Regions from separate parts of the Sessilibacter sp. MAH3 genome, predicted to be linked through region 1. Evidence: predicted binding sites of a transcription regulator. Region 1 holds the regulator's gene; each other region holds the start of a gene.
What was found. The regulator FliA, encoded in region 1, starts transcription of late flagellar genes. The targets are predictions, from matches to a motif close to TAAAGTTATNNNNNNNNCGGCCGATANCC.
Positions count from the first base shown of each region.

Region 2: the regulator FliA is predicted to act here: its motif matches at 1,659-1,687, upstream of ACYQ2C_RS18275 (chemotaxis protein CheV).
Region 3: the regulator FliA is predicted to act here: its motif matches at 5,488-5,516, upstream of ACYQ2C_RS00395 (DUF2971 domain-containing protein).

Region 1 covers NZ_BAAGIE010000022.1:17,499-29,586, reverse strand. The annotation lists gene flhB (flagellar biosynthesis protein FlhB) at 1-765, shown strand, start outside; gene flhA (flagellar biosynthesis protein FlhA) at 986-3,214, shown strand; gene flhF (flagellar biosynthesis protein FlhF) at 3,273-5,099, shown strand; gene ACYQ2C_RS13550 (MinD/ParA family protein) at 5,347-6,174, shown strand; gene ACYQ2C_RS13545 (RNA polymerase sigma factor FliA) at 6,177-6,920, shown strand; gene cheY (chemotaxis response regulator CheY) at 7,669-8,052, shown strand; gene ACYQ2C_RS13535 (protein phosphatase CheZ) at 8,074-8,865, shown strand; gene ACYQ2C_RS13530 (chemotaxis protein CheA) at 8,928-11,723, shown strand.
Region 2 covers NZ_BAAGIE010000053.1:44-7,642, forward strand. The annotation lists gene flgM (flagellar biosynthesis anti-sigma factor FlgM) at 51-383, opposite strand; gene flgA (flagellar basal body P-ring formation chaperone FlgA) at 838-1,614, opposite strand; gene ACYQ2C_RS18275 (chemotaxis protein CheV) at 1,802-2,761, shown strand; partial or broken gene ACYQ2C_RS18280 (hypothetical protein) at 2,949-3,128, opposite strand; gene ACYQ2C_RS18285 (CheR family methyltransferase) at 3,067-3,909, shown strand; gene ACYQ2C_RS18290 (DUF547 domain-containing protein) at 3,964-4,806, opposite strand; gene ACYQ2C_RS18295 (glycosyltransferase family 2 protein) at 4,871-5,632, opposite strand; gene ACYQ2C_RS18300 (hypothetical protein) at 5,776-6,102, opposite strand; gene ACYQ2C_RS18305 (hypothetical protein) at 6,809-7,599, shown strand, end outside.
Region 3 covers NZ_BAAGIE010000001.1:81,085-93,172, forward strand. The annotation lists gene ACYQ2C_RS00380 (2,3-butanediol dehydrogenase) at 1-891, opposite strand, end outside; gene ACYQ2C_RS00385 (thiamine pyrophosphate-dependent dehydrogenase E1 component subunit alpha) at 937-1,923, opposite strand; gene ACYQ2C_RS00390 (sigma-54-dependent Fis family transcriptional regulator) at 2,286-4,349, shown strand; gene ACYQ2C_RS00395 (DUF2971 domain-containing protein) at 4,452-5,417, opposite strand; gene ACYQ2C_RS00400 (aspartate carbamoyltransferase) at 5,720-6,730, shown strand; gene ACYQ2C_RS00405 (EF-hand domain-containing protein) at 7,805-8,299, shown strand; gene ACYQ2C_RS00410 (DUF3549 family protein) at 8,379-9,440, opposite strand; gene ACYQ2C_RS00415 (aminotransferase class V-fold PLP-dependent enzyme) at 9,893-11,083, shown strand; gene ACYQ2C_RS00420 (YchJ family protein) at 11,077-11,583, opposite strand; gene ACYQ2C_RS00425 (1-acyl-sn-glycerol-3-phosphate acyltransferase) at 11,696-12,088, shown strand, end outside.

The DNA.
Region 1 (12,088 bases):
AAAGGCAGCCGAATGAACCCGCTGTCTGGCTTAAAACGCATGTTCTCCGTAAAAGCATTGGTAGAATTGGTAAAATCCTTGGGCAAAGTGGGTTTGGTGGTCGCAATTGCAATCATCGTGTTATATCAACGCCGCAATGATATTGTTCACTTGTCTGATCTACCCTTCAATGTTGCAATTCACGATTCTATTTTTATTTTAATTATTTCGGCCCTGTTGCTATCTTGCTCGACACTTATCATCGCAGCCATCGATATTCCATTTCAATTATGGGAAAACAATAAAAACCTAAAAATGTCGATGCAAGAAGTTAGAGACGAAATGAAAGATTCTGAAGGTCGCCCGGAAGTTAAAGGAAGAATTCGGCGTCTGCAAAGAGATCTGGCGAATAATAGAATGATGCAAGAGGTTCCTACCGCGGATGTCATACTTACCAATCCAACGCATTTTTCGGTAGCGCTTAAGTACGATCCTGCCACCATGAAAACACCGCTAGTCGTTGCTAAAGGTGGAGATTTTATTGCGCTTAAAATCAGAGAAATAGCCAACGCTCATTCGGTTGAAATTTTACAAGCTCCAGCATTAACGCGCGCCATTTTTTACACCACAGAAGTCGATAAAGAAATACCCGCGGGTTTGTATTTGGCTGTCGCACAGGTATTAGCGTATATTTTTCAATTGCGGCAGTATCGCCGCGGTAAGGCCAAGCGGCCCAAAGCTCCCAAAAAGTATCCCATACCCAAAGAATACACGTTCGATAAATAACCTTTTACCATCACCATACTAATGCCTTTTTATACCACTAAAAATTGCGGACTAAATCGTATTTACGTTCTGCCTTTTTTAAAGGTTACACCGCTTGTCTATCTGACCTGTTGTTCAAAATAACTGCGTTAATATTGTCATCACAATTTTGCACTTGGTATTTTAATTGCGCATTGCTGTTGTTATTTTAAAACCGTCAATATTTTGATTGTCAGAATCTATGCAGCTACCCAGTTTTTTAAGCGTTAATCGTCCGAAAATTACCAGAAGTTCTATTAATCGAGCTTATGTTAACGGCCGTTCAATAATTAACGGTAATTTAGGCGTACCTATTTTACTGTTAATGATGCTTGGCATGATGACTTTGCCATTACCATCATTTTTATTGGATGTCTTCTTCTCGTTTAATATTGCCTTGTCGATTGTGGTTCTTTTGGTCAGCGTTTACAGCTTACGTCCACTAGAGTTCGCAGTTTTTCCAACCATATTATTAATAGCAACTTTATTAAGGCTTGGGTTAAACGTCGCCTCAACCCGTGTTGTTTTACTCAATGGTCACGAGGGCGGCGATGCGGCCGGTAAAGTGATTCAGGCATTCGGTGAAGTGGTTATTGGTGGTAATTACGCGGTTGGTTTGGTTGTTTTCATTATTTTAATGATTATTAACTTTGTGGTGGTAACCAAAGGTGCTGGCCGAATTTCGGAGGTCAGCGCACGCTTTACCTTAGATGCAATGCCTGGTAAACAAATGGCAATCGACGCCGACTTAAACGCCGGTTTAATTGATCAAGAAGAAGCAAAAACTCGACGCGAAGAAGTTTCCAACGAGGCAGACTTTTACGGTGCTATGGACGGTGCTAGTAAGTTTGTGCGTGGTGACGCCGTGGCCGGTATTTTAATTCTGCTTATAAATATTATCGGTGGCTTGGGCATAGGCATGGCCCAACACGGTTTAACCTTTACCGACGCGCTGGAAAAATACATCTTATTAACCATAGGTGATGGTTTAGTCGCTCAAATTCCGTCGCTATTGTTATCAACCGCCGCCGCCATTATGGTTACGCGTGTTAACAGTTCAGAGGATGTGCGCTCGCAGGTATTGAGTCAGATGTTTGACTCTCCCAAAGCCTTGGCCGTTTCAGCAGGTGTGTTATTTTTAATGGGTGTTATTCCCGGTATGCCTCATGTGCCATTTATTGGGCTTGCTATTGTTTGTGGCGTGTTAGCGTATTTTATTTATAAAAAAGACAAGCAGACACTTGAAGTTGCCGACGGTAGTTATAATCCTTCTTCGGCTGCACCCGGTAATCGTCCTTCACTTCCCAATCAAGAAGGCGGCGAAATAATTGACGCTCGACCAGAAAATACAGAGTTAAGCTGGGACGATGTGCAGCCGGTGGATTTAATTGGTTTAGAAGTCGGCTATCGTTTAATTCCGCTGGTGAATAAACCTCAGGGTGGAGAGCTTTTAAAACGCATAAAAGGCATTCGAAAAAAGCTGTCTCAGGAAAAAGGCTTTTTAATTCCAAGTGTTCATATCAAAGATAATCTCGATCTCTCGCCGAGCAGTTACCGGATCTTGTTAATGGGTGTTTGTTTGGGTGAGGCCGAAATTTTTTCAGATCGTGACCTGGCTATTAACCCCGGTCAAACCATTGGTGAAATTGACGGCATTGCCACCAAAGATCCGGCTTTTGGTTTGCCAGCAGTATGGATTGATCTGACCAAAAAAGACGAAGCTCAGACCTTAGGTTACACCGTTGTTGACGCTAGTACTGTTGTTGCAACGCATTTAAATCAGATTTTACTGAAACACACCCATGAATTAATTGGTCACGAAGACGTTCAAAAACTGCTAGACCAACTCGCCAAAACATCGCCCAAACTCGTATCAGAATTGGTACCCGATAAACTCTCGCTAAATGCCGTTTTAAAGGTGTGTCAAAATTTATTGCGAGAAGGCGTTGCCATAAAAGATTTTCGTTCCATCTGCGAAGCCTTGTTGGCTGCCAGTGAAAAAACTACCGACAGTGAACAATTGACCTCGGCTGCACGTGTGGCCTTGTGTCGTCAAATTATTTATGCACTGGTTAAAAGTGATGAAGCATTGCCGGTAATTACCCTTCAACCGGAGCTGGAACAGCTTTTGCTCAAAGCTAATCAACAGGCACAAAAAACTGGCGCTGATGAAACAGGTTTTATCGAGCCAGCGTTAATAGAAGCAATGCAGAGATCAATTCGCGAGAATCTACAACGGCAGGAAATTGCCAATAAACCGGCAATTATTCTCGTGGCAGGTGTTCTCAGAAGTTTACTTTTAAAACTCTGTCGATCTTTAGCGGTAGATGCAACAGTTTTAGCCTATGCAGAAATTCCAGAAAATAAATCCATAACGGTTTCGGGAACCATAATCGGAATATCTGGCAATAACGGTAATTCACAGCATTAACATAGACGCTAGATTTTTAGCAATTGTTCGATGTTTTCACTATAAATAGGCGGTATCTATGCAAGTTAAACGGTTTAAAGCGGCTGATATGCGAAGGGCGCTTGAAATGGTGCGCGCTGAACTGGGTGAAGATGCTGTTATTTTATCGAACACTAAACAAGGCAAATATGTTGAAATACTTGCGACCGCTGATGATTGCACGCAATGGTTAGACGTTAAGGACAATGCCGGGTCCCATCAGAGTGTTTTTTCTAAATACGAAGGTTTAGCCGATACTGGAGAATTTACCTTTTTAACCGAATCAGAAGGTTATGTAACCTCCGGTAAAAAACCTGAGTCAGGGCGAAAAATGACCGGTGCAGATAACATTGCAAACAAGGCAGAAGAAAATGTCTCTTATTTATCTCGCCAATTAGATGCTCAGAAAAAACAACAAGCACAACGTTATTCTTCTAATCCCGTACAGAAACGTTCTAGCTATAAAAGTTCCGCCGCTGTTGTTAATTTATCACGCAACACAAAACATCGTAGTGAAGCCGATGAAATTATCGACGAATTATTTTCAAAAGGTACGCCGTCGATGGCAGATGTTGTCTCTTTTTTGGAAAAAGCCAAATCTAATCGTCAAGAAAACGCTAACCGTCAAGAAAATACTAATCCGCAAGGCAATATCAGTAATCAAGAAACGGTTAATAGAAACCGGGCAACGATTAACAATAGTCACGATGCGGTTAAATCTCGTCAAAACCCTAGTTCTGCTGAGGTACAAAATTCCCTAAACAATTCGGTCATTCATCGAGACGAAAAAAGTGCAGATGTGAATTCGCCGTCTAATCAGAATCTACAGCGAGCAATACAGCAGTTATCGCAGCAGAATGAAAACAGTTTAACTAAGCCAAGCAGATCGCCGGAGTCCGTTCGTACGGCAACGGTTATTGATAACTCGGGTGATATTAAAAACTTGCAATCTGAACTTAATGATATGCGTGAGCTTCTGGAGTTGCAGCTTAAACAGAGTAACGGGAGATCGTTAAAAAGCTATCAAATGATTTTGGAAAAACGTTTTTCTAAGATGGGTTTTGGTGAAGAATTTATTACCCAGCTGTTAAACCATGTTGTTATGAAAGCTGGTGAAACGGGCCGCGATGTTTGGCTTAAAGCGCTAAAATATTTAAAATCAAATTTACCGTTAAGCACTATTGATATTGTTAAACAAGGCGGTCGCTATGCTTTTATTGGCCCTACCGGAGCCGGTAAAACCACCACCATCGCTAAACTCGCAACCCAACATATTTTGGAACACGGCCGCCACGGTATCGCTATTATTTCTACAGATAATGAACGTTTGGGTTCGCAAAGCCAGTTAAAGAGTTTATCGCATATATTGCAAATTCCTCTGCATGTTGTCACTACGGGCCGGCAGTTGAACGAAGCATTGTTTTCGCTAACCTATTGCGATTTGATTCTAATTGATTCCCCAGGAATTAATATTCGTGACTTGGACAATAATCTTTGGTTTAACGAATTTAAAAACCATGATTTTGTTACCAAAATATTTGTCATGACCACAAATTCGCAAAAGGCTTTTCAAAAAAACATATTAAGTGTTGCTAACGATCTTGATGCGCAAGCGTTGGTGCTGACCAAATTAGATGAGTGTTGCAGTTTGGGTGATAGTTTAGATTGTGTCATAGAATCAAAATTACCCATTGCTTATTTGACAAATGGACAAAATGTGCCAAAAGACATTGAGTTCCCTGTTCACAAAAAACTTATCGCCAAAGCATTAGAAGCAATTGCACCGGCGAAAAAATCCGCTCAATTAGCCCCTGCTAATTTTGGGATTACTGAAGACGTAAATAATTACGAAAAAGTCCAAGCCTAACTGTGTTTATCGGCGCTCAAGAGCGTGTGCTTAGTTAAGTCTGTGCTAAATTTAAAAATACTGCTTGTTGTTTTACACAGTTTAATGGGTTTTCTGCTTCGGTATTTATTTGTAGATAGTTTGTGTTGGTATTGGTGGTACATCTTTTTATGCCACCGGGAGACCCTAGGTTGATCGGTGTTTGCTGTAGATAGATTAGATTTCATTTATATTTAGCAATAATTATATTGAGTTATTTGGAGTTTGTATGAGCTACTCTCGTCCTGTTCAAGTCATAGCCGTAACTGGTGGAAAGGGTGGTGTGGGTAAAACCAACCTTTCAGTGAATTTGAGCATTGCCTTGGCCGAAATGCAAAGACGAGTGGTATTGCTCGATGCTGATTTAGGATTGGCTAATGTAGATGTGCTGTTGGGTTTGCGAGCTAAGCACAACATAGCGGATGTATTAAATGGCGTATGTGATCTGCAAGATATTTTGTTGACTGGTCCTGGCGGAATAAAAATTGTTCCGGCCTCATCCGGTGTTCAAAACATGACGCAATTAAGCGCCCAGCAACATGCCGCATTAATTAATGCATTTAATACGCTTGATCAGCAATTGGATATTCTGGTTATCGATACCGCAGCGGGAATTTCAGATACGGTTGTCAGCTTTGTAAATGCGTCCAACGAAGTCATTGTTGTCGTGTGTGATGAGCCTTCATCCATTACCGATGCCTACGCGTTAATTAAGCTACTTAACAGTGAATATCAACAATCGCGTTTTCGGGTGGTTGCTAATATGACGCGTACCGTTAACGAAGGGCAAAACCTGTTTAATAAATTACAAACCGTATGCGATCGCTTTTTAGATGTCACATTACAGTATCTCGGCCATATTCCTTTTGATGAAAGCGTACGTAAAGCCGTACAAAAACAAACGCCATTAATGACCGCTCTGCCACGCAGTCGTGCTTCCCAGGCAATTAAAGGTATTGCTCAAAAAGTCATAAGTTGGCCGCTGCCAAGTGGCCCAAGAGGGCACTTGGAGTTTTTCGTTGAACGGCTTTTGCATACTGCACATGTGGAGGTTTAACTATGGCTGCTGTGGACGGATTAGCAATGTATGATCAAGCGCAACTTCAACCGGCGATCGACATAGAACAGTATGCGAGTTTGGTAAAACGTATTGCCCATCACATGATGATGAGAATGCCGGCGAGTGTGCAAGTTGAAGATTTAATTCAAGCTGGAATGATTGGCTTAATTGAAGCATCGCAAAAATACGATGCCAGTAAGGGGGCGAGTTTTGAAACCTACGCGGGAATTCGCATTCGTGGCGCCATTGTGGATGAAATGCGCAGAGGTGATTGGGCGCCGCGTTCGGTGCATCGTAATGCCAGACGCGTTCAAGACGCCATTGCGCAAATTGAAGCACGCACAGGCCGCGATGCGACTGATAAAGAAGTGGCCGACGAATTGGAAGTGAGCTTAGAAGAATATCACGCGATTTTGCAAGATAGCACCAGTACACGCTTGTTCAGTTATGAAGAGGCCGTAGGCGAAGACGACAGCCGTATTGAGCACGACAGTGCCAGCGATGGTAATCTCAGTCCATTTGTAGGCCTGCAAAAAGATAATCTGCGTAAATGCTTGGCCGAGGCGATTAAATCGCTGCCAGAGCGCGAACAGCTGGTTTTAGCGCTATATTACGATGAAGAACTGAATCTTAAAGAAATTGGGCAGATATTAGGCGTAAGTGAATCGCGAGTCAGTCAAATTCACAGTCAGGCTGCACTGCGTTTACGTGGTCGTCTTCAAGATTGGGTAATTTCGGAGTGATAATTACGAATTCATAAAAATAAGTAACGATTTATTCGGTTAAATTAAATCGCTGACAAAAGATAGTGACCCGTTTGTGCCTTTCATGGTTCTCTGCGAATCTCTTTTATTCAATGGCAATTCTGAATAACGACAGACCCCTCTAATTTTTTGCCAAATTTACCGTGACTTTTTTTCTTGAACAAAATCCCATTCAAATTAAATATTTTGTAGCTTTCCCAATCTTTTGAATAATTAAGATAATTTTTTTGCTTTATTCTAAAAAAAAGTCGTTTAAAGCCGAAACTATCCTATAGAAACAGTTTTAAAGAACGAGCGTGACATTTATAGCTAGGAATATTTAGGAATCTCTGATTAACCCGGTCGTAATTTTTACTGAAGAACGAAATTGAAAATGTAATGTGTAATTTCTATATCATTTCAATTGCTTATCGTGTCGCGGTTATCAATGCAACTGGTGCGGTGACTAGGCCGAGGTTAATCAGAGCTTCTTTATTCTAATTTGTTTTAACAACCGGGTTTTTATTGAAAAGAGATTTATTTAGTAAAAATTCAGATTGAGTGTTATTACGCTTTTTTTGTACAAGATTTAGGTATTTGATTTCATTAAACCCTACAGATTATGTCCGCGGTTGATCAATACCCGAATATTGGTAATCGCTATCCTTAAAAAACTGGATACCGCACAAACTGCTACTAGACTTTGTATTGAATCGGTTTCCCTCGACCAGGGCCTATGGAGGTTACATTGGATAAAAATATGAAAATCCTCATAGTCGATGATTTTTCTACTATGCGGCGGATCATTAAAAATCTATTGCGTGATTTAGGGTTCACTAATACGCAAGAAGCTGATGATGGCCAAACGGCGTTGCCGATGCTTAAAAACGGCGATTTCGATTTTTTGGTGACGGACTGGAATATGCCGGGAATGACCGGTATTGAGTTGCTCAGGCAAGTCAGAGCAGATGAACGTCTTAGCAGTTTACCGGTGTTGATGGTGACCGCCGAAGCAAAGCGGGAACAAATTATTGAAGCGGCCCAAAGCGGTGTGAATGGTTATGTTGTAAAACCGTTTACGGCTCAAGCTCTAAAGGAAAAAATCGAAAAGATTTTTGATCGCGTCGGTTAACTCATTTCCACAGGTTTAGTTATGGATTCTAATCAATTCTCGAAAGACCCGAATCGAGCAGTCGAAGATCTTCGTGAAGCTGCGCAAATGTTGCTTGAGAAATTACAGAACGAAGATTATCACGATGCAAGCGAAGTGATATCGAAATTAAATCAACAACGCGACAGCTTAATTTTTAACAGTGTCGGTAAATTAACTCGTGCTTTGCATAACGCTATTGTTAATTTTAACGTTGATGCAAATTCGGATAATGACTCCACGTTGTCGGATAAATCTCATATCAGCGATGCATCAGACCGGCTTAACTACGTTCTTAAATTAACTCAAGACGCCGCCGATAAAACGATGGATCGCGTTGAAGCTTCAGCGCCTATTGCTGCCGAAATCATTACTGAGTCGGCGCAATTGCGAGAAGAGTGGAAACGCTTTAAGCGTCGTGAAATGGGCCCAGATGAATTTCGGCAATTGTACTATCGCATGGACGAATTTCTTGCGCGTATTGGTACAGGCGCAGAGCAATTGGGTTTAAATTTACAAGATATTATTTTGGAACAGGGCTACCAAGATTTAACCGGCCAAGTTCTGAAAAAAGTAATTGGTCTTATTTCTGATGTTGAAGGCGAACTGGTTCAGCTAGTTCGTATTGCCGGACAAGTAGAAGATGTTGCTGGGTTTCGATCAAAAGCAGATAAAGAAGCTGCCGAGAAGAAATCGGCAAACGGCGAAGGCCCGCAAATTCAGGCAAAACATCGTCCAGATGTTATGGCCAGTCAAGATGAAGTTGACGATTTATTATCAAGTTTAGGCTTTTAATAGATTTGATATTTTAAGAATAAAAACGACTGAATAAATCGTTTTGGCGAGAGGAGCAGTGAATGGGGTTCGGCGATGATGAAGAGATTTTGCAAGACTTCTTAGTAGAAGCTGGCGAAATCCTCGAGACGCTTTCCGAGCAACTGGTAGAGCTTGAGCAACGTCCAGATGATCGTGATTTATTAAACGCGATATTCCGTGGTTTTCATACGGTCAAAGGCGGTGCTGGCTTCCTGCAAATTGCGCCAATGGTTGAATGCTGCCATGTAACGGAAAATTTATTCGATATTTTACGCAATGGTAAACGCGAAGTAACTTCCGAATTGATGGACGTGGTGCTGCAAGCGCTGGATGCTGTTAATTCACAATTTGATCAGGTTCAAAATCGTGTTGAACCATCACCCGCAGATGAGTCTTTAATTGAATCACTCGAAAGATTAGTCGCCTGCGAGGATTTACTCGAAGCTTCCGATGAAGAAGTTGTTGATGAAGAAGTTGTCGAAGAAGAATCCGTTGACGAAGAAGCCTACGAAGAAGACGTCGTTGCAGATGAAGTTGTAGATGAAGACGTATCAGAGCAAGATATTTCAGAAGACGAACCTCAAGACTCCGAGTTCAATGCACAAGCCGATATTGATGAAGTAGAACTCGATGCACAAGACTCGCAGCCCTCAGCGAGTAGTGACGATTTTTCTGACAGTGCAATAGCTAACTTGTTGGATGCAATCGCCGACGAAGATGAAGACGGGGCAGCTAAACCCGCCGTAAAATCTACCACTGCTAAGAATTCTCCGGTTGTAAAGAAAACTGAATCCGACGAAATCACCGACGATGAGTTTGAAGCGCTTCTTGATCAGTTGCACGGCGAAGGTAAAGGTCCAAGTGTTGGCGAATCTAAAAAAGCTGCACCAGAAAAATCAGAAGCTGCGCCTGCCGATGACAAATCCGGTGAAAAGGCCAAGTCTAAAAAATCCGCGGGTGGAAACTCTGATTTAATTACCGAAGACGAATTTGAAAAACTCTTAGATCAAATTCACGGTCAAGGCAAAGGCCCGGGTGGTCAAGATAAATCTAATTCATCGGCTAAGGCAGCTCCTGCGGCTGAGGCAGAAAAGGTCGAAAACGCCAATCCAAAAGAAGAAAAAACCGAAGATGTAAAAGCAGAAGAGGTAAAAGCGCCTGCGCCCAAAGCTGCAAAACCAAAATCCGAATCTCCAAAAGCTAAAGCGAAAGCCAACGACGATACCATTACCGAAGATGAGTTTGAGGCGTTATTAGATCAATTGCACGGTGCTGGCAAAGGACCAGGCGCTGGTAGTTCAGATACCAAGGTCGCTAGTACTAAGGCCGCCTCATCACCGCCGAAAAATACAACTGCACCAAAAACAACAGAATCGAAAGAGACTGTATCTGAGAAATCAGACGTTAAAGCAGAAAAGTCAGAGCCGAAAAAAGAACCCGTAAAAACCGCCGCAAAAGCACCTGCTGCACCGAAAAAACCAGCAACTACCAAAGCCTCCGAGCCAGATAAGAGTGCCGCTATTAAGGCGGTTCCTGGTACCGGAAAACCCAGCACCGCCGCTGCAAAACCTGAGCTTGTTGCCGTTCCCGGTGGTGCTAAAGCGAGTGCAGCTAAACCGGCATCGCCACCGGCGGCCGCACCCAAAGAAGCGGCTGCGCCGGCTGCCGAAACCACGGTGCGTGTTGATACGCAACGTCTCGACGATATTATGAATATGGTCGGCGAGTTGGTATTGGTGCGCAATCGGTTGGTTCGCTTGGGTGATGAAAAAGGCGATGAGGTATTATCAAAAGCCGTTTCTAATTTAGATGTTGTTACCGCCGATTTACAAACCGCGGTCATGAAAACCCGAATGCAGCCCATTAAGAAAGTGTTTGGGCGTTTCCCACGGGTTGTGCGCGATCTTGCACGCAGTTTAGGAAAAGAAATTAGTCTTGAGCTTGTCGGTGAAGAAACCGATCTCGATAAAAACCTGGTAGAAGCTTTGGCTGATCCCTTGGTGCATTTGGTTCGAAACTCGGTGGATCATGGTATTGAATTACCGGATGTGCGCGAGCAAAAAGGTAAACCACGCGTTGGCCGAGTTGTATTGTCTGCCCAGCAAGAGGGTGACCATATTTTATTAGCCATCACCGATGATGGCGGTGGTATGGACCCGAATAAACTTAAATCCATTGCTGTGGCCAAGGGTGTATTGGATGAAGACGCGGCAGCGCGTTTATCCGATCAAGAGGCTTTTGCGTTAATTTTTGCTCCCGGTTTTTCGACCAAACAAGAAATATCTGATGTATCCGGCCGTGGTGTTGGTATGGATGTGGTGAAAACCAAAATCACCCAACTCAATGGCACCATAGAAATTGATTCGGTCGTTGACGAAGGTACTAAACTTTATATTAAAGTGCCTTTAACCTTGGCCATTATGCCAACGCTGATGATTATGTTGGACGATCAAACATTCGCATTACCCTTAGTTAATGTTGATGAAATCTTCCATATGGATTTAAGTCGCACCAACATTGTTGATGGCCAAGAATGTGTCACCATTCGCGAAAAAGCGATACCGTTATTTCACTTAAAACGTTGGTTAATTCGTAGCGCAGCTTACGCGACACCACCAAAAGAAGGCCACATTGTCATTGTTTCGGTGGGTACTCAGCGAGTCGGTTTTGTTGTTGATCAGTTAATTGGTCAAGAAGAAGTAGTAATTAAACCGCTTGGCAAAATGTTGCATGGCACACCGGGTATGGCTGGTGCGACAATTACCGGTGATGGAAGAATCGCATTAATTTTAGATGTTCCAAGTATGTTGAAACGCTACGCTGGTAATGCTGCTTAGTTTCAAGAGACTTTGATTAATCCAGAGTTTCTTGCGACGCAAGGATGCATCTTAATTTTCTAGAATGGCTAATTTAAAGGAAACTCTGATGAACCTAAAGTTTCCAGCGACACAAGGATGTGTCGCCAATTTCAAGAATGGTAAGTGATTGAAATTGTGAAGAAATTGGAAATCGCATTTTCAATTTCTGTCCTCTGATTAAATCAGGGATGAGTTAATCAGAGATTCCTAAAGTTGTGAAGACATTGGTAGGGGTATTTTCAATATTTTCCCTCTGATTAAATTATGGGTGAGCTGATCAGAAATTCCATAGTCTTGTATTCGCTCATTGGTTGTAATGTTACGAAATTGTGTGTGAATAATAA
Region 2 (7,599 bases), on a different contig from region 1:
AATATTTTTAGGTTAATCAGAGGTTCCTATAAAGAGTGACTCAGTAAATGTTAAAACAGGTCGTCTTGCTCTAATAATCGATTAGCGATGGATTCTGCATCTATATTAAAAGAACCTTCATTAATAGCCGCTCGTATTTGATCGACACGCTCTTGATTCACGTCGCTAGTAGCAGCAATTGAGTTTTCAATCTGCGAGAGTCTGTTAGCCTGCGGGCTGAGCGTAACGTCTGAAGTAGGGCCTGTGGTGGTATTCGCTCGACCTTGTTGAACAGTTTCAGCTCTAGAATTTGTTTCTAAGCGAGTATTCTCAGAACTGTTTCTCTGCACGTTATTGCTGTTTGAGTTTAGATTGGCATTGTTACCAATAGAGTTAATGGCCATTATCGTTTGCTCGTTGTTTATGTATGAGTTACTGAGGTTAACCCAGATAATTTGATCATGTACTTGGTTTCGGCCAAGTCTTGATAACCTTTAATGGTTTTTTAAATTTTTTCTTTTAGTGTTGGTCTTTAGGGGCATGTGACTAACTCATCCGTGAATTAGTCAGATGACAGAAATTGAAACTGTGATCTCCAATTTCTTCACAATTTCAATCACTTACAGCTCTTTAAATTGGCAACACATCCTTGTGTGCGGGAAACTCTGGGTTAATCTGAGTTTCCTTGAGTTTTATTCTGGATAACTTTCTGTTATAGCGGCTATTTTGTTTAAACGAGCTCGATTTTTGGGGTTTCTATGTTTGGCTGATTGAGTCTCGCTGTGTAATAGGGTCTATCTTTATGATTCTTAACGATTTTTTTTGTGATTCTTTAAGACTAATCATTGTTTTTAAGTCTTAAAGGTTGATATACACATCGCCATTTGATTGCACTGTACCCGAGACAATACGATCACTTCGGTTATTTTTTACACGAATAATCTCCCCAATACGCCCATCCGATAAGGCCGTACCTGTTGTTTCAACAGAGATTACAGATGATGTAGCCATCAGATTAACAATTTGTCCGCGTTTGATAACTTGCGGCATATCCAATAGGGCATCTCTAACAATGTCACCACTTTTGATGTTTCTCTTTAATTCTTTACCTATCACAGGGGTAATCTCTTTGTAATAGCTTTCTCTGATATCACTGATGTCAACCAAATCTATTTTTAAATCGCTTTCTTGAATTAATTTTCCTTTGGAGAGATGATCACTAAATACAACAATTTTCTTATATAACGCGATTTCGGCAATTAAATAAATTGACCATGATTGTGGCGAAGAACAGCTTAATTGTACGGTAAGACGTTTGGAGACAAAATCCGTCGGAAATTTGGCATCTAAATTTGACGAACAAGGTGATAATTTAAGTCGATTATCTGGCGCATTAACGTTAACAACGATTTTGTCAAAATCCTGTTGGTTGGAAATCTTTTCCACAATTTCCTTGTAGGCTATTTGACTTAATATTTGTAAATTCTGATATTCCTCATTTGCCAATGAATGTTTAGCCTGTAAAAAAGCAATAAAAAACACCAACGCTATAATAGTTCTGGGCTTTATGAATAAAGATCTTTCTTTAAGGCCATTAAAAAAAGTTTTTTCTTTCATCTCAAGACGCTTTGTCATTTTTATCCTATTCTCATTATGAGTTTGTTTTTCATTTTGAGATTTAAAGTTTTAGCTACTTGTGTCGATAAAATGTCAACAAATCATAGGTAATTTAGTTTTTGTTCTTACGAGCAATCTCTATGCCGTACGATTTACAACAAATTAGGCAAACCATTTAAGATTTGGTATACCTGAGAGGACTCTCATGGCAGGTGTTTTAGACACGGTTAACCAGCGAACCCAACTTGTGGGCCAAAACAGGCTGGAGTTACTGCTGTTTCGTTTAAAGGGCAAGCAAATTTACGGAATTAACGTTTTTAAAGTTAAAGAAGTGTTGCAGTGTCCGCCATTAAACGAAATACCTAATCGTAACCATATTGTAAGAGGTGTGGCTCATATACGTGGTGGAACAATTTCCATTATGGATATGAATCTCGCAATTGGTCGAACGGAATTAGATGATATTACCAATTGTTTCGTAATCATCACCGAATACAATCGTTCGACACAAGGATTCTTGGTTGCGGCGGTGGAACGCATTGTTAATATCAATTGGGAGTCTATCCATCCGCCACCACGCGGTGCGGGGCGAGAAAACTATCTTACTGCGGTCACCGAAATCGAAAATCAGTTAGTCGAGATTATCGATGTTGAAAAGATTTTGGCAGAAGTTAATCCATTATCTGAAGAAATCAGTAGCGATGTTATTGAAGACGGTATTGCAGAGCGAGTTGTTCAGAAACATGTTTTGATTGTTGATGATTCAACCATTGCACGTAAGCAAATTCAACGTGTTATTGAACAAATGGGTATCAAAACAACACTCAAAAAAGATGGTCGAGAGGCTCTGGAATATTTAGAAGGTCTGGTGGAAGCCGGTAAAAATGTCGAGCAGGAACTCATTCTTGTCATTTCAGATATCGAAATGCCAGAAATGGACGGTTACACGTTTACCGCAGAGGTGCGTGCTAATCCGGCACTTTCGAAATTGCATATCGTTTTACATACATCACTCAGCGGTGTGTTTAACCAAGCAATGGTGAAAAAGGTCGGTGCGGACAGCTTTTTGGCAAAATTCAACCCCGATGATCTCGCCAGACATGTTAATAGTCGAGTTCTGGAAATGACCGGTGAAAGTCTGGTTAATATTGAAGACGAGGAATAACTGAAAGTATTTTGCTGGAAAATACCATGACAACCTCTGATTATCTCTTTTATGATTTAATCAGAGGTTAGAAATTGACAATATTATTTCCAGCTTCTATACCATTTCAATGACTCAGTATTTCTTGTATTAACGACGTATTTTGAGTCGATGAAAACTCTGAATAATTTGGAGTTTCTTATAATTTTTAGAAAACGAATTTCCAATACCTACAATTTGTTTTCCACCTTTGTATGTGGGGCCTCAATTTGAATATATTATCTGGCCAAGACGGAAGTGGATCGAAAAGCGTTGATAGTAAAACCATATCCAGTGATACGCTTTTTGATTCTCCTGCAGAACTTGCGAATTTCTGCGAGTTCTTGGAGAAAATTTGCGGTATTCATTTAAAAGAAAACAAACATTATTTAATTGGTATTAGACTTCGAAAAATACTTGAAGAGTATAAATTAAACTCTACCCGAGATTTAATTAAGAAGCTTGAGTACGGTGCAGACAGCAAACTCAAGCGTGAAGTTATTGACGCTATGACCACCAACGAGACATTCTGGTTTCGTGACTCTTATCCATTTGATTTTTTTGAGAACAAATTTTTGCCAGAGCGTCTTGCTAACACGACTGGAAAGATTCGTATTTGGTCGGCAGCGTGCTCCACAGGACAAGAGCCTTATTCACTGGCAATGCTCACAGAAGAAGTATTGTCACGAAATCCGCAGTGGGCACAACGTCAGATCGAAATCGTTGCGACGGATATTTCGAATAAAGTCTTGGAACAGTGCAAACTTGCTCAATATGATCGCAGTGAAGTCGAGCGCGGTCTGTGCAATCAGCGATTAAAGCGTTACTTTGAACCGGTAGACGATAAGATATGGCAGTTGGCTGAGAAGGTTCGTAAGCGTGTTACGTTTAAAGTTTTAAATCTAAGTGATTCATTTACGAGTTTGGGCAAATTCGACATCATCTACTGTCGAAATGTTTTAATTTATTTTAAGGGTGAATTAAAACAAGATATTTTGACACGCTTGAATCGACAATTATCAAGTAATGGGCTGTTGTTTTTGGGCGCGTCTGAGGGATTGTCTCAAGCTGATAAGCTTTACAATATGATTAATTGTAATCCTGGTATTGTTTACCAAGCTATTCATTAAAAAAGAAGGCCGCAGCCTTCTTTTTTTATTACAATTTACTGTCTATTACAGCGATTAGGGTTGGTTTAAAGACCAATCGTAGGAGTCAGTAATTTTTCCAGAGAAAGAGTTTAGCTTTTCTTGTAATTGTGGCTCAGCATAGAGTTTTAAGTGTTCAATTAAAGATGCATCGGTGCCACCAAAATCTACTTTATACCATTCGTAAATGCTTGAAACTTGCATCTTGTCGCCTTCAATTTTAACGCCGCGTGTATGATTGACGTAATCTTTAGCCGATTGATCTAAAAGTGCTTCGGTATTTTCGGCGGTAAATGCAGTGGCCGATAGGTTAGGGCAGCCCATGCTCGCACAGTTTACCGCGTAATGGATTCGGTTATCTTTCCAAATTGGGCGCAAAATTCCGTGTTCAATATTGTTGAGCGTTAGAGTTTCGCCTTCAATGGTGATTATTTCTTTGTCCCAAGGGCCAAAACTGAAAAAACCGCCTAATTTTGTAATGGATTTTACCGGATAATTGTCCAAAATTAGATTAACGGTTAACGCATTATAGAGATTAATCCAATAGGCTTTTTGTTCGGCCAGGTTATATTCACGTGGGTCGGTATTTTTAAGGTCGTTGATGTAGGATTCCAAGGCGCTTTTGTCGGCCTTTGAAACTGCCTTGTAATTAAAACGATTAATACCACTTGGATGGTTTGACACTAGGTATGCGTCTAAGACAGTTTGCCATTTGCTGTGGTCAATGGTGTTTGTGTTTTCTTCGTCACTCTCGTCCCAAAAATCGATTAATTCTGAGGTGGGTGCTGCGTGCACATTCACCGACAGAATTAAACTGCTTAATACGAGTAAAAATGCAGAAAATACCACGGTTAGGTTATTTTTTTGCCAATTTAGCATGATGTTTTCCTATAACTTCAGTTCAAAAATTGCTTGTCCGTGTGACCTGTAAAAATCTTAAAAGTTAACTTTTTTCCGATCGTTTCATGTAAATTTCATCTTTTGTTATATTTTCGGCCCACCACAGATTAAAAATCATTCCAAGAATACCTTTACCCGCACCAATAACCCCCGATAAAGTCCCGCTAATTTTAGATTTACCAATACGTTTTAGTGAATCTACGGGTATTTCTTCGATGCTAAAGCCCATTTGAATTGCTTTAACTTGCATTTCTACGGTCCAACCAAAACTACGATCGCGCATTTTTAGCGTATTGAGCGATTGTTTACGAATAGCTCGAAATGGCCCTAAATCGGTAATATTGGCTTTCCAGAGTAGTCTAATTAGAAACGTCGCCAGTTGATTACCAAACAGCTGGGGCGGCGTTAAAGCACCTTTCGATATTTTCCCTTTAACGCGAGTGCCAATCACCAAATCTTGCTCATGATCAATGAGCGTGGTGATTAGAGGAACACTTTGAGCGCTTACACAAGAATGGTCGCCGTCGATGAACAATACAATAGATGATTCCGCATTCAGGTATTCCATGGCTTTTAGGCAGGCTGCGCCATAACCTTTTTCAGGCTGGTGAACCACAAAAGCTCCGGCATTGATAGCAACCTGCGTTGAATTATCAACGGAGCCATTATCGCAAACGATAATTTCGTCTATGAGCAGAGAATCGTCGGGATTTTTAAGGGCTAGAAGCTCTTCAACCACTAAGCCTATGGCGGATTCCTCATCAAGAACGGGAATGATGACGGAGATGAAATGGGATTTGTACATTACATGGGTAATCTGTGGACACTCTTTGTACAAGCAGAGTCTGTAATTGAAGCTAATAAGAAGCTATAAATAAAAAGCCCTGAAATTCAGGGCTTTTCTGTATCTGTACGAAGTTATACGTACGGATCTCTGATAAAAACTGCTTACTTGTCTAATTTGTAACGCTTGGCCAAGTAGAAAACAACATCTTTGCGTTGTTGCTCGTCCAATTTCGCTAACAATTCTTCATTGGTGTAAAGAGCTTCAATAACGGCTTTGGCTTGCTCTTGATCCAGCTTTTTACCGGGAAGAGGACATTTTTTACAGGCAACTTTACGGTTGAAATTACGCTTACCTTTATCGTAAGGGCTATCTACAGTTGGGGTAGGCGCTGACGAAAATGATCCGGATGCGAAGGCTTCTGCACCAAATAACATAGCAGCTATAACGGTGAATGCCATGGTAAATTTGCGGGCAACAGTTAGTATCATATTGAACTCCAATCTGGATTTTATAATTAGTTGAATGTTGTTTTAGGCAAAGAGACCGTGAAACCACTGCTATAAAGCAGAAACGCTTACTTTATGTGTTAAGTTAGCAAATCACACCCAAAATATTGGAAAGTCTCGATGCGTTAATAATGGTTAAGATTCTAATCGATAAGTTTGTGTTGTTTCTAGGCCATCGATCGTCTGACTATCACAATTCACTAACATATTCCGAATTTGATCATTTTGGGCAAACTCGGAGTCATCAAAATGTCATAGAAGCCTAAGACTGTGAGAAAGACCAAAGAGTTGCCTAATAATTCATTAGCCGTAGATGTATGAATACAATATTGCCGTAGATTTTTTGTAATTAATTGAAATTGTTAAAAAAATCAGCCTAGTTCCGTTGCTGGGATGTTTTGTCAGGTCACTTGAGTTTAACAGTACAGGGTATACCTTTATGATGCTTATATGAAAGTTCGCATGTGTTGCTTTGCGTAAATCATGAGGTATTTAAGGTTAATTCTCTGGCCGCGAGGGATGAATCTGAGTTTTATTCGCTTTTTATAAATAACGTATTTCGAATATCAAGACATAGTGTTTTTGGCGATTAAATCCTTCCGAATATTCTGCTTAAAAAGTCTGAAAGTACCAATTCACAAGTCAAGTAATGATAAAATCAACGTTTGCCTAAGTTTGATAACCGTCTATGTTCAGTTTATCTCGACACCATCCGCTATTAAATACCGAAAAATATCTCATTCATGTGTGCGGAATTGTTGTCAGCGTTTGCTTGTATCTACTGTTCAGTGCCGCAGGCTCGGAAGGATTTCCCAGTTTGCCTCTTTTTTACTCAGTTATGGCATTGGTCTTTAGTTGTTCAGTTATTGCGGCGATATCTATCCAAAGCAATGAAATAATCCTAAGGTCGTCATCATTATTGATAGTTTCCGCGGTTTTTATTTGGCCTGTCATATTTCGGTTAATAGCTGTTCAGTTTTATCCTATTTTTGAAGATGATCATTACCGTTTTTTATGGGATGGGTACGTATTTTTTGAATATGGTACGCCTTACGGTGTTGCACCCAGCAAGTTTTTTGGCAATAACTCTGTACCTAGTAGTATGGAAGATATTTTGGGTGGTATTAATTATCCCGATATTCCGACAATTTATGGGCCAGTTACCGAACTTATTTTTCTCTTAAGTTATTGGTTATTCCCCGCCGATATTTTTGGCTTACAGTTGTTATCTGCATTGTTCGATTTAGGCGTTATTGGTGTGTTATGGCGAGTCGCACCTAGGTGGGGAGCTGTTCTTTATGCCTGGAGCCCATTAATTATCAAAGAATTTTCTTTAACAGCGCATCCCGATATTTACGCGGTGTTTTTTTTGGGTGTCAGTTTTTTATGTTTAAAGAAAAATTATCAAGTTGCGTGCATGGTATTTTTAGCGATTGCTGTGTGTACGAAAGTCTTTGCAATTTTGCTGGTACCGTTATT
Region 3 (12,088 bases), on a different contig from region 1:
TTGTTTTTCGGTAGAAACAATATCGAAGAAATTAAATTGTGTCGGTTCTTCAAAAATACCGACCATAACGCAACGACCCGCTTTACGAATCGAATCTATTGCCACTTGTGCGGTTTTAGTAAGACCAATACATTCAAAAGAAACGTCTGCGCCATAGCCACCGGTGAGCTTTTTAATTTCGGCAATGGCATCAACTTGGCTTGGATCGATAACTACTGTTGCGCCAACTTCTAGGGCTTTCGCTTTGCGAGCTGAAGACATTTCAAGCGCAATGACGCGAGCAGCGCCAGCGGCTTTGGCACACATAATCGTACATAAGCCAATGGTTCCTGCACCAACTACGACGACGGTTTCGCCCAATAAATTACCGGCTTTTTTAACCGCGTGCATACCGACCGCTAAGGGTTCAATTAAGGCACCGGCTTCTGTTGGAAAACCTTCGGGTAATTTATACAAAAGATTGGCCGGAACATTGACGTATTCGGCGAAGGCGCCGTTGTTCATTAATCCGGTAAAGGCAAGACTTTCACAGATGTTGTACATACCGTCTTTGCAGTAGCGACATTCACCGCAGTGTTGGCAGGCATCGGCGGCAACACGTTCGCCAACTTCATAACCTTTAACGCCTTCACCAACGGCTACGATTTCACCGCTAAATTCGTGACCTAAAATGCATTGGTCTTTAATGCCGGTCAGAGGATGAGGTTCGTTCATGGGAATAAATACGGGGCCTGCCACGTATTCGTGTAAATCTGAGCCACAAATTCCGCACCAGTGAACTTTAATTTGTACCCAGCCAGCTTCTGGGCTGCCTGGAACAGAAACTTCTTCTAAGCGAATATCTTTGCGGCCATGCCATACGGCGGCTTTCATGGTTAACGCTTGATTCATAATGGTTATCTCCGAGAGGAAAGAATTAATTTCGAATTATTGTTATTAAACAAACACTTTCTCTAACGCTTCTTCTACGGGCGCGTACTCGCTGTTTCTGGCGAATTCAATAGCGGCATCGACTTTTTCATGGGCTTTTTTCACCATGGCTTCATCGTCGCTATTACTCCAATCAAAATTGGCCGCTAGATGCTCACGGAATTTTGGAATGGGATCTTTTGCAAATAACGCATCTTTTTCACCTTTGGGTCGATAGCCTTCGGCATCTCCCATAAAGTGACCTGCCAATCGATAGGTTTCGATTTCGATCAAACTTGGGCCGCCACCCGAACGTGCTCGTTCTATGGCTTCACCGGCTGCTTCGAAAATAGCAATGGGATCGTTATTTTCTACGGCATAACCCGGCATTCCATACGCGGCAGCGCGCTGGTCGTTCCGCTCAATGGCGGTGGAGGCCGTTTTGGCAACGGAAATTCCCCAGGCATTGTCTTCAATAATAAATACGACCGGTAATTTCCAAACCGACGCCAAATTCAACGATTCGTGGAATGCGCCTTGGTTTGCCGCGCCTTCACCAATGTAGGCAATCGCCACACCTTCTTTATTTTGCAATTTACGCGATAGCGCAGCGCCTACGGCCGGGCCCATGCCTTGAGCGATAATGCCTGAACACGAAAAGTTTACCTTGGCATCGAAAATATGCATGTGGCCGCCGCGACCGCCGGATAATCCTGTGGCCTTGCCGAAAATTTCCGCCGTCATTTTGTTGAGGTCTACACCTTTGGCGATGGCAACGTGGTGTGGACGGTGGGTTGAAGTCACAATATCGGTTGCTGTTAAGTGCGCGCACACTCCTACAGCGCAGGGCTCTTGACCATTGGATAGATGCATTTCGCCGGGAATAGGGCCGTTGGCCATATTGAACGCTGGCAATTTGCCTTCCATATATATTTTTTCGATGGTTTCCTCGAAGTAGCGGCTAATGAGCATGTGCTCATACATCCACAGCTGTTGTTCCCGATTGGGCTTCATGGAAATCACTCCTTTGTTATTGTCGATGTGTGGAGACCACTGCAACAGAATTCCAGTGGAATAGCTGGAGCAGAGCAACCGACGTACCAAATGATTAATTCATTGATTTATAAGGATTAATTTCAACTTGCAGACGCGAGTCGATGAACTTGAAAACAGTGTGTATCAGCCGGTGCGACACTTTTTTGAAACACTGCGACACTTTGATAATTAATTAAACAGTATCAGTTAGAATCAATTAACAGAGTCTTTTTATATCGATAAAACAGATTGGTTCTTGGGTGATAACGGTAGACAAGGGTGATTTCCCGATCATAGAATGAGACAAATAATAAAAATTACATGAATAAAAAGCCGCTACCATGACTGTACAAGAATCTTTTCCATCTCAAAATTCGCGCGCAGGTCAATTGCCTCGTAAATCCACTTTCAGTGAAATAAAGCGATCCTGGCAGCGTTGCACCGAACAATATCATTTAGAACCCGGTGCCAATATTGGCATTCCCAAGCTCAGCCAACATGAAATCACCAATGCCCGTGAAGCATTGGATGAATTACTGCACGTGGCGAATCCGGTGTTAAATCGGTTGCGGCAGTTGGGGGAAAATTCCGGCTATTGTGTGCTGATCTCCGATGCCAATGGTGTGGCTTTGCGCCAATTTATCGATACTCAACGTGGGCGGGAGTTAGCCGACAGCGGTTTAACGGTTGGAACGGTATGGTCTGAAAATTTGGTGGGTACCAATGGTCTTGGCACCTGCTTAGCCACAGGCGATTCGTTAACGGTTTATGCCGATGAACATTTTGATCGTAAATTTCGTCGCTATAGCTGCTCTACAGCACCGTTAATTTCACCCAAAGGCGATATTATTGGCGCCTTAGATATCTCCACCTACGCTCGCGGCGATAAATTAGGTCAGGGTCTTGCGCTCAATATTGTCTGCGAAACCGCCGATCAAATTGAAGCGGCCATGTTTAAATCGGCCTACGCGAATTACCATTTAATTTCGTTAGTCTCATCACCCTTAGTTGATCCGGTGCAGTCGAACGCAATATTGGCGGTGTGCGACTCGGGCATGATTTTGGGTGCGACAACGCAAGCATTACTGCAAATGGGATTTGTCCGACGCGATTCTTTGGTGGGTCATGGTATTAAAAATATCATTAATGGCTCGCTTGAAGACGTTGTGCAATCACCGCAGCCGTTACTTTCGAATCATTACGCTTGGTTGATGTACCAACGCGCCCCCAAACCAAAATCCATCGACGTTGGTTATTACCGGTCTTCAAAATTAATAACCAACAAAAAAGATTCGCCACTGTACGATGCCGCTGGTAGTGATCCGCTATTATTAAAAAATGCCGATATTTGCCATCGAATTATTAATCGCAATATTAATGTGCTGCTGCAAGGCGAAACTGGAACCGGAAAAGAAGTTTGGGCTCAAGCTATTCACAATAGTAGTGAGCGTAAAGATAAGCCGTTTGTAACTTTAAATTGCGCGGCCATTCCCGAGTCTTTAATTGAAAGCGAATTGTTCGGTTATAGCGCCGGTACTTTTACCGGTGGTTTAAAAGGCGGAAAAGTTGGCAAAATAGAAGCCAGTAATGGTGGTACCTTATTTTTGGATGAAATTGGCGATATGCCGTTGGCGTTGCAGGCTCGTTTATTACGAGTTCTAGCTGAACAAGAAATTACGCCGCTTGGGCAAATACAAGCTAAAAAAGTTTCACTTAATGTGGTTTGTGCTACGCACAGAGATTTACACGAAAAAGTTGCTCAAGGACAATTTCGCCAAGACCTCTATTATCGTATCAGTGGTGTTAAAGTTTTATTGCCGTCGTTAAGGGAACGCAGCGATAAAATGGAATTAATTGATAAATTATTGTTGGAATTAACTCACGGCCAAGGCGCTCAACTAACTGAATCTGCCGAATACGCGTTAATTCACTATCAATGGCCAGGTAATATTCGCCAATTAAAAAATACGCTTCATTATGCCTTATGTATGTGTGAAAACGCAGTTATCGACGAAAACTGCTTACCCGCCGAGATACTTAACCACGGTGCGACTTTTGCCAATTACGGCGTTGATAGTTACGGTGGCGACGTATTCGAAGGCAGTTTTAGTACGGATTTTTCCAACGAATCGAGTGTTTTTAATTCGCACTCCAATCCGGCAATTATGTCGCCTTTGCCTCAAGCCTCTTGTGCATCAAAAATTCCCCAACGACATTCTGTTTTTACTGACGCCAGTTCCCAAACTCCAACCGAAGCGAGCAAAACCGAAGAAGAAATTCGCATCATCAATGCGTTAGAGAATCATCGCTGGGTGGTTAGTAAGGCAGCAAAGGCTTTGTCTATGAGCCGTTCAACCTTACACAGAAAAATTAACAAGTATCAGATTTATAATAAGTCAAATTAATTGGCGCTCTGGCTTTTACACGGAAAGTGAGAGCATCTTGTTAAATTTATGGCCAGCCGCAAAATATTAAGCGTATTTAATGGTTTGTTGGCTTAATTTGCTCTAGATCGCGATGGCCCGTTCCAACTTTTTTTGATCAAATCCCACAGCACCACTGTACTGTTCTAGTCGAGTAAATTGCAGTTGAAATTTGCTTCTGTGCAAATTCGATTCGAAAATACGAATTTTGCGATTTAATTTTATCGCATTTTGTATCAGTTTCTGTTTAAAAGCTTCGTTGGTTTGCGCGCCGAAATAAATCTCGGTAAGTTCGCTGGGTATAAATTTAACAGAACTCCAACCTTCATCTTTAGCTTTTTCAAGGTTCTCAGTCGTATTGGGCATCAATCGAAAACATCGCCATTCTTGTTCCGCGGCAAATTGTTTGGGTTTCATCAGTAATTTGGCTCGAAAGGAATCCGTAGACAACTCGACACGTTTTTTCGAGCCGATAATATCGAGCATTTGCTCTTCTAATGTGCTGATTTCCGGTCGAACATCGGTGTAATTGACTCTGGTGGCGTCGCTTAGCGAGCTGTTTTCGGCACAGGAAAATCGCAGGGCAACACCTTGATGATTATCGGCGTAGTAGCGCCAGCAATTTAGGCTATCGATACGAGCATGAAGTGAGCAGATGCGAACACGTAAGGCGTAGTTGCGCCATTGTTTTACCTGCTTTGCTAGTGATTCCCGTCTGGCTTCAACCACTTGCGCGAGCAGCCCTTTAATCACACCAGCGGCTTCTTCCTCGTCACTGAATCTCTGCTCAGCCCGCCAGCGTCGAATGGCTTGTAAGACTTGACCTTCACCGACTGGAGTATCGGATTGGAAGATCAGCCGCAACGCTTTTTTGGTCAATGCATCCAACAGCTCGCTATGGCTGAAACGCAATTGGCTATGGTAATCAAGCTCGCACGTATCGTTGAATAAATGTGGGGCATTCCAGCGAAGCGAGTGCGTGGCGAGGATTTTATCCGCTGTCTCGGCACTGCAAAACTTAATTAAAGAGTTAGGCGTTTGGATGGCCACGAACTATCCTTCTTTACACGTTAACAATCACTGGTGCCCCACGAATTGACTGTGCACTGGGCAACAGTTCTTGTATCGGCATTGCCGTGAATTTGTTTACTGCCAAGTTGGCTAAGTTGATATTTTTGTTGATATTGGATGGGTTGTTTACCTCAATCTTGATCGCAATCGCTAGAAAAGATCGTTTTCATTACGAGAAGTTGAGCAATCCAATCCTAATCCGCGTTAAAATTCGCGCTGCGGCTTGTTCCTTTATCGAATAAAGCTTAGCGTAAAATTTCTAAAAGTTTTGAGGAGTTGCTGTGAATCTCACGGGAAGCCATATTCTTTCTATTTCTCAGTTTGATCGTGAATCTATTGATCGTATTTTTGACGTTGCCGACACCATGGCTCCTTACGCGGCGCGTAAAAAGGCTACTCGTGTCCTAGAAGGCGCGATTTTGGGCAATATGTTTTTCGAGCCAAGCACACGAACGCGCGTGAGCTTTGGTTGTGCGTTTAACCTTTTAGGTGGCAGTGTACGAGAAACCACCGGCTTTGAGACTTCGGCTATCGCCAAGGGCGAGTCTTTATACGATACCGCGCGTGTGCTTTCTGGTTACAGCGATGTTATTTGTATGCGCCATCCTCAAGCCGGCTCTGTGGAAGAGTTTGCCCAAGCCAGCCGGGTTCCGGTCATCAATGGCGGTGATGGCCCCAACGAGCATCCGACCCAAGCGCTTTTAGACTTGTACACCATTCGTCGTGAACTCGATGGCAAGGGTCGGCAGATTGACGGTTTGCGCATTGCCATGATTGGTGATTTGAAGTTTGGTAGAACCGTACACTCTTTGGCAAAATTATTAACGCTCTACAAGAACGTTACCTTGGTGTTGGTTGCACCCAAGGAATTAGCCATGCCTGAGCCCATTGTTGAGATGCTGCGTGAGTGCGGCCACAAGGTCACCATCACCGAAGAATTATCGGAAAGCATCAAGAGTGTTGATATCGTCTATTCAACACGCATTCAAGAAGAGCGCTTTACCAGTAAAGATGAGGCCGATCTTTATCGAGGCCGTTTTCGTTTAAATCAGGCCATCTACACGCAATTTTGCGAGCCTAATACCGTCATTATGCATCCGTTGCCACGCGATTCTCGAATGGAAGCAAACGAGCTCGATAACGATCTTAACCAAAATCCTAATCTTGCTATTTTCCGCCAAACCGATAATGGTATTTTGGTGAGAATGGCGTTATTTGCCTTGGTTTTAGATGTTGCCAATCTTGTTGATCAATACTCTCACGATGTACGTTGGTTTACCGGCAATCGTTAATATTTTTTAGCTGACCATAAGGTTATTCGTGTTTTTATTGACGAAAGTCGTTACCCAATAATTAACGCGCGTTAATTCACCTTATTTATGAGCCACCGAATTGTTCGGTGGTTTGTTCCACTCATGCAGTATTTTTTTACCCTCTCTGAAAACGTAAGTAGAAATTAATTGTGTAATTAATGGCGTCAGAATTTTTAATATTAATTACTGATGCGTCATTTGTTTTACACAACTCAGTGATACCGTTAAATCTTAGGGTATTCCTAAGAAATTCTTGAATAACGTGTCTGTGATTTAAACCTAGGGCAGAGAATGTAAACTGAAGATTACCTGGTGTTTCCTATAGGAACCTCTGATTAACTCATCCATGATTTAATCAGAGGACAGAAATTGAAAATGTGATTTCCAATTTCTTCACAATTTCAATCACTTACCGTTCTTGAAATTGGCGACACATCCTTGTGTCGCGAGAAACTCTAGGTTAATCAGAGTTTCCTATAGTTTTTTGAAAAAAAAATCAAAATAGGCAGATGATTTTTGAGTGATTAATCAAGTCTTATTCAATTTGATCGACGATCATTTTTGAATTTTGATTATTTTAAATAAGTAAATCGAAAAATCATCTGTTAAACGATGGTTATGTAAATTGGTTATGTTTTTGAGATTCTTGCTGCCAATACAACTTACATAAACAAATTTTTTGTGAACGAATAGACGCTTTGAATGTTCAGATTTTTCTATGATTTAAACAGGTACTTCAGCAGGTTTTCTAAAAGATTATTTACTGTTAAGTTTCACTTAATATTAGATCGATACACTCCGTTTTAAGTGTTAAACCAAAACAGTTATTCAATTATTAAATTGGTTTGTTTGTTCCAATATTTTTTGAGTTTTCTTAATTTTCGCAAGTAGACGCGAACAATATTTAATTAAATTGGGGAAATTTAAATTAAACACTGATGGTAACTATGCCAGCATCGTTTTGCTTCTAGTTGTTCAATTTTTGTCACTCAACGCGCTGTTGGTTTTGCTCATAGATTCAATGCTCAGGCGAGTACATAGGTGTAGATAAAGATGTCGCAAAAAAACAATAAGTGGGTTTATAGAATCACCTTGTCCTTAGCTACAATCGCTGGACTGTTTTCCTTAACCTCTCACGTGAGCGCTGAAGACTCGCTTACTCAGCAAGACCATCGCTGGATTTTAGCGAAATACGATTTAAACGGTGACGACACCATTACCGCTGAAGAAATTACGTCTAAAAAGCACAAAGTGTTTCAATTTATGGATGCCGATAACAGCGGCAGCGTTAGCATTGATGAATACATTTTAAGTGACACTATGCGTCGCGAAGCATTGCTTAGAGCGCGCTTTGATAAATTAGACTTAGACCACGACGGCACCATTGATGACGCTGAGTACACCTCGTATTTGGGATTATTTGCCAGTATTGATGGCGACGGTGACGGTAATTTAACAAAATCAGAAGTGATGGCGTCACAAGCCGAAACAGTTGAATATAAAACCCGCTGTGTTTGGGTGCTGTGTTTGCGAACCCAAAGTAACTGAGTTCGCAGTTAAACAAAGCCGTCAATCAAAAACGTAATCGGATAAAAAACTGTGGTGATTGCTGATTTTATAACGGTGATTACTGGTTTTGAGCGCTACTGTTTTCGATGCGTCTAAAGAGCGCACCAATACAATCAACCAATTTTTGCGAGCGGTTTTGCTGGCGCATCGCTTGAAGTAAATGTGGGCGAAGCTCAGGCAAGGCCATCAGATCTGCAATCACGCGAATAAAGGTTTCATCACCGAGTTTTGCCAGCAACTCCAAAAACTCCAGTCCTAAACTAGCGTCTGCCAAATCATCGCAGCAACGCGAAGCGATCGCCGCAACTACTTCCACATCAACGGTTTCCATCACCGCCATGGATTTGGTCAGTGCTTGATGGCGCAATCCCTTGGCTTGACTGAAGGATATACCGCGAATGGCTGCGGCAATGACGCCTTTTGTCTGCTCGGGTTGTTTTAACTCTTCGTGTAAGCGATTAATCAAAACCTGTGTGAGTGCAGCATCGATCTGCTCGTGCTCAAGCAGTTGCCCGAGTCCAACAAAGGCTGGTGCTGGCACCGACTTTAAAGAATTGCGCAACAACTCTTGATTGTCTTGCCAGCGCGCCGCCACATCGGCCAGACCCTGAATACCAAGATGTTGCCAGCCTTCATCGGAGGGTGACTGTAGATACTTGAGTGTGGTTTCATAAAAACGGCTTGGCGGTCTTTTCAGTTGCGCGCTAATTTTCGAGTGAAAACTGGCTTTGCGGTCTTCGGGTAGATCAAACGCGTAGGGATTGTTCTCTAACACCGCGTGCAACTGCTTACCGGTTTTTGCTGCGTGCCAGTTGGTGCCCACAGAAATTAGTAGCTGTTGCAGGAATTTGTCGCGGTCGGCGGGAATGAGATAACCTTGTTCATCCAAGGGTAGTTTAAGTGTCCACACCATGGGACTGTCTACGTTGGTCTTTCCCCAGAACACCACACCGATCCAGGCGTTTTTTAGGTAGGGTAAAGGATAGGGTTTTTCTAATTTATCTGCGCTGGTGAACTCACTGCGTGACAGCGAGCGGATTCTTCTACCCAAATCGTAAAAACGTGCTTGTGCACCAAGGTATTCGAAAAATCCACAAATACCTTCAACCTTGGTAACCATCTAACTCCTCTCAACTCTACTCTGGATCAATCGCCGTTACTGTACTTAACTGTTGTTGTACTTAATTGCTTATGTATATAGGAAACTCTGATCAACCTAGAGTTTCTTGCGACACATGGATGTGTCGCCAATTTCAAGAACGGTAAGTACTTGAAATTGTGAAGAAATTGGAAATCGCATTGTCAATTTCTGTTTTCTGATTAAATCATGGAAGAGTTAATCAGATGTCCCTACAAAAGATCAGCGAGATTGCTGCAAAAGGGGCAGTATTACAGTTATAGGCGTAAAGTGGTAGGCGAGTTGTTTGGTAAGGCTTGTCAGTTGTCGAAATAATGCTAGTAAAAACAGAGCGCTAGACAATTTTCAATTTGCAGAATAAACAATTGCTGTGCGGATGTTTGTCTATACTTAAGTTGATATCTTGTTAATCCGCTAAATTGCTAGGGTTTTAAATGACCGACATTCTGCCATTTCGACAATCGCCCAACGCGATTGCGCATTGCTACCAAAATGCTCAGGTCGATTTGAAATTGATGCTCACCGGACACGTTCATCAAGCCATTCCCGATGTTGCCCAAAAAGCTTACCAAGAACATTGGCAATGTTTGAGTCAGTATGGCTCCGAGCGGTTTGATATGTTGTTTGATAAGAGTTGGCTGGTACGGCAAGGATTTGCTGAACTGATCGACACCGAACCCGAGCGAATTGCTCTTGCCAGCAGTGTTCACGAGCTGTTTGTGCGTTTTCTGTCTTGTTTGGATTTAAAAAAGCGTCCCCGAATTCTTACTACTCATCGCGAGCATCCGTCTATTTTGCGGCAACTCATTCGCTTGAAAGAGCAGGGTTGTGAGCTGGTATTTATCGACAGTGATTACGCCACCTTGGTGGAAAAAATCTCTCAAGCCATTGATGATAAAACCGCGGCGGTATGTATTTCGTCGGTGAACTACGTTACTGGTCATCAAACCTTTGAGCTGGACACGCTACCACCTATTTGTGCCAACTACGGCACCGAGCTGTTTGTCGATGCCTATCAAAGTGTGAATGTACTGGAATTCTCGATAGCCGATTACAACCTTGAAACCGCGTTTGTTGCCGCAGGTGGTGGCAAGTATTGTCAGATGGGCGATGGCGTGTGCTTTATGCACGTACCCGAAGGCTCGGACTTTCGCCCGGTGATTACCGGTTGGTTTGGCTCTTTTGATCCCGTGTTGGATTCGCCAGCTGCAGAGCCTCTGGTGTACGCCGATGGCGCCTGTCGGTTTGATGGTTCCACCACCGATGCGTTACCGCATTTTCGCGCCGAAAAAGTCTTTGAGCACTTTAAGCGCGAAGGCTTAACGCCAGAGTTACTTTACGAAATTAACCATCATCAGCTGGGCTATTTAGTGACCGAGTTTCTGCGACAGGATTTCGACCCTAAGGTGATTCGCATGACCTCGTCGGTAGAGTACATGGGTGGCTTTGTCTCTTTCGCTACCCGTATCGCACAACCACTGCATGAACGTATGCGAGATATTGGTGTTATTTGTGACTATCGCGAAGATTTTCTGCGCCTTGGGCCTGCACCGTACTTGTGTGATGAACAATTGCGCGATTCGATTACGGCTATGAAAGAAGCTTTGGTATCACTGGGTTATTGAGCGCAGCATTTCTTGTATTTTTTGCCGCTCCCACAAGGGCAGTTGCCGTTTCGGTCTGGTTTAATGTCATCCATGGCCAAACCTTGGGTGAAATACCATAGGCCGTCGATTTTTTGAAAGTGCGAGTGTTCGTGATGCTGGCGTAGCGTTTTTGGTGCGGACTCTTGCTGGCGTTGGTAAAACGCAACGAACTCGACTTCACCTGAAGTGTCTTTTTCAGAACCTTTTTTGGTTTTAAGAATTTTCAAGCTGCACCAAATTTTGTCGGCGCTGTATTGCTGTATCTCTTCATTTGGGTCGCTGTTTAAAGCCGTCCTAGAAAGATAATCCCATCGCTGAAAGACAAATGCACAAAAGCGTGAGCGCATTAACGCACTGGCGGTATCTGCGTTACTGCGTCCTTCTAAGAGCGGTTCGCAGCATTGCTTAAACGGTTTTCCACTCTCGCAAGGGCAGGCATCTTGAGCGGTAAATTGTTGATTATTTTGAGTGGTAATCATTTTGAAATTTCTGTATGTTTGCGCGTTTTCGCCAGTGGTCGGGCCTTTTTAGGGCATCGCTATTGTCGTTTCAAGTGCAGACACATTCAATCGGGCAAAAGCAAACTTTTACATGGTAAATTTTGATGATATTCGTCCTTACGAGGACCATGAAGTTAGGCCAACCATCAAAAGACTGTTGAGGGATAAGGAGCTGCTTCAAGCGGTGGCTCGTTTTCGTTTTCCGGTTTTAAGTCAAAAAGCACCTTGGTTGATGCGTCCTATCGTGCAACTGTATTTGCGTAAGCAATTTGGCGGTGTAAGTACTGTGCTTGAAGTTCAAACCACTATTGAGCGCTATGTTAAGCGAATGCTTGATACCAGTTCTCGTGGTCTTACGGTTTCTGGCATTGAAAAGCTCGATCCTAAGCAAAACTATTTATTTATCAGTAATCACCGTGACATCACCATGGACCCGGCCTGTGTAAACTGGGTGTTGTTCCATCATGGTTTCACCACATTACGT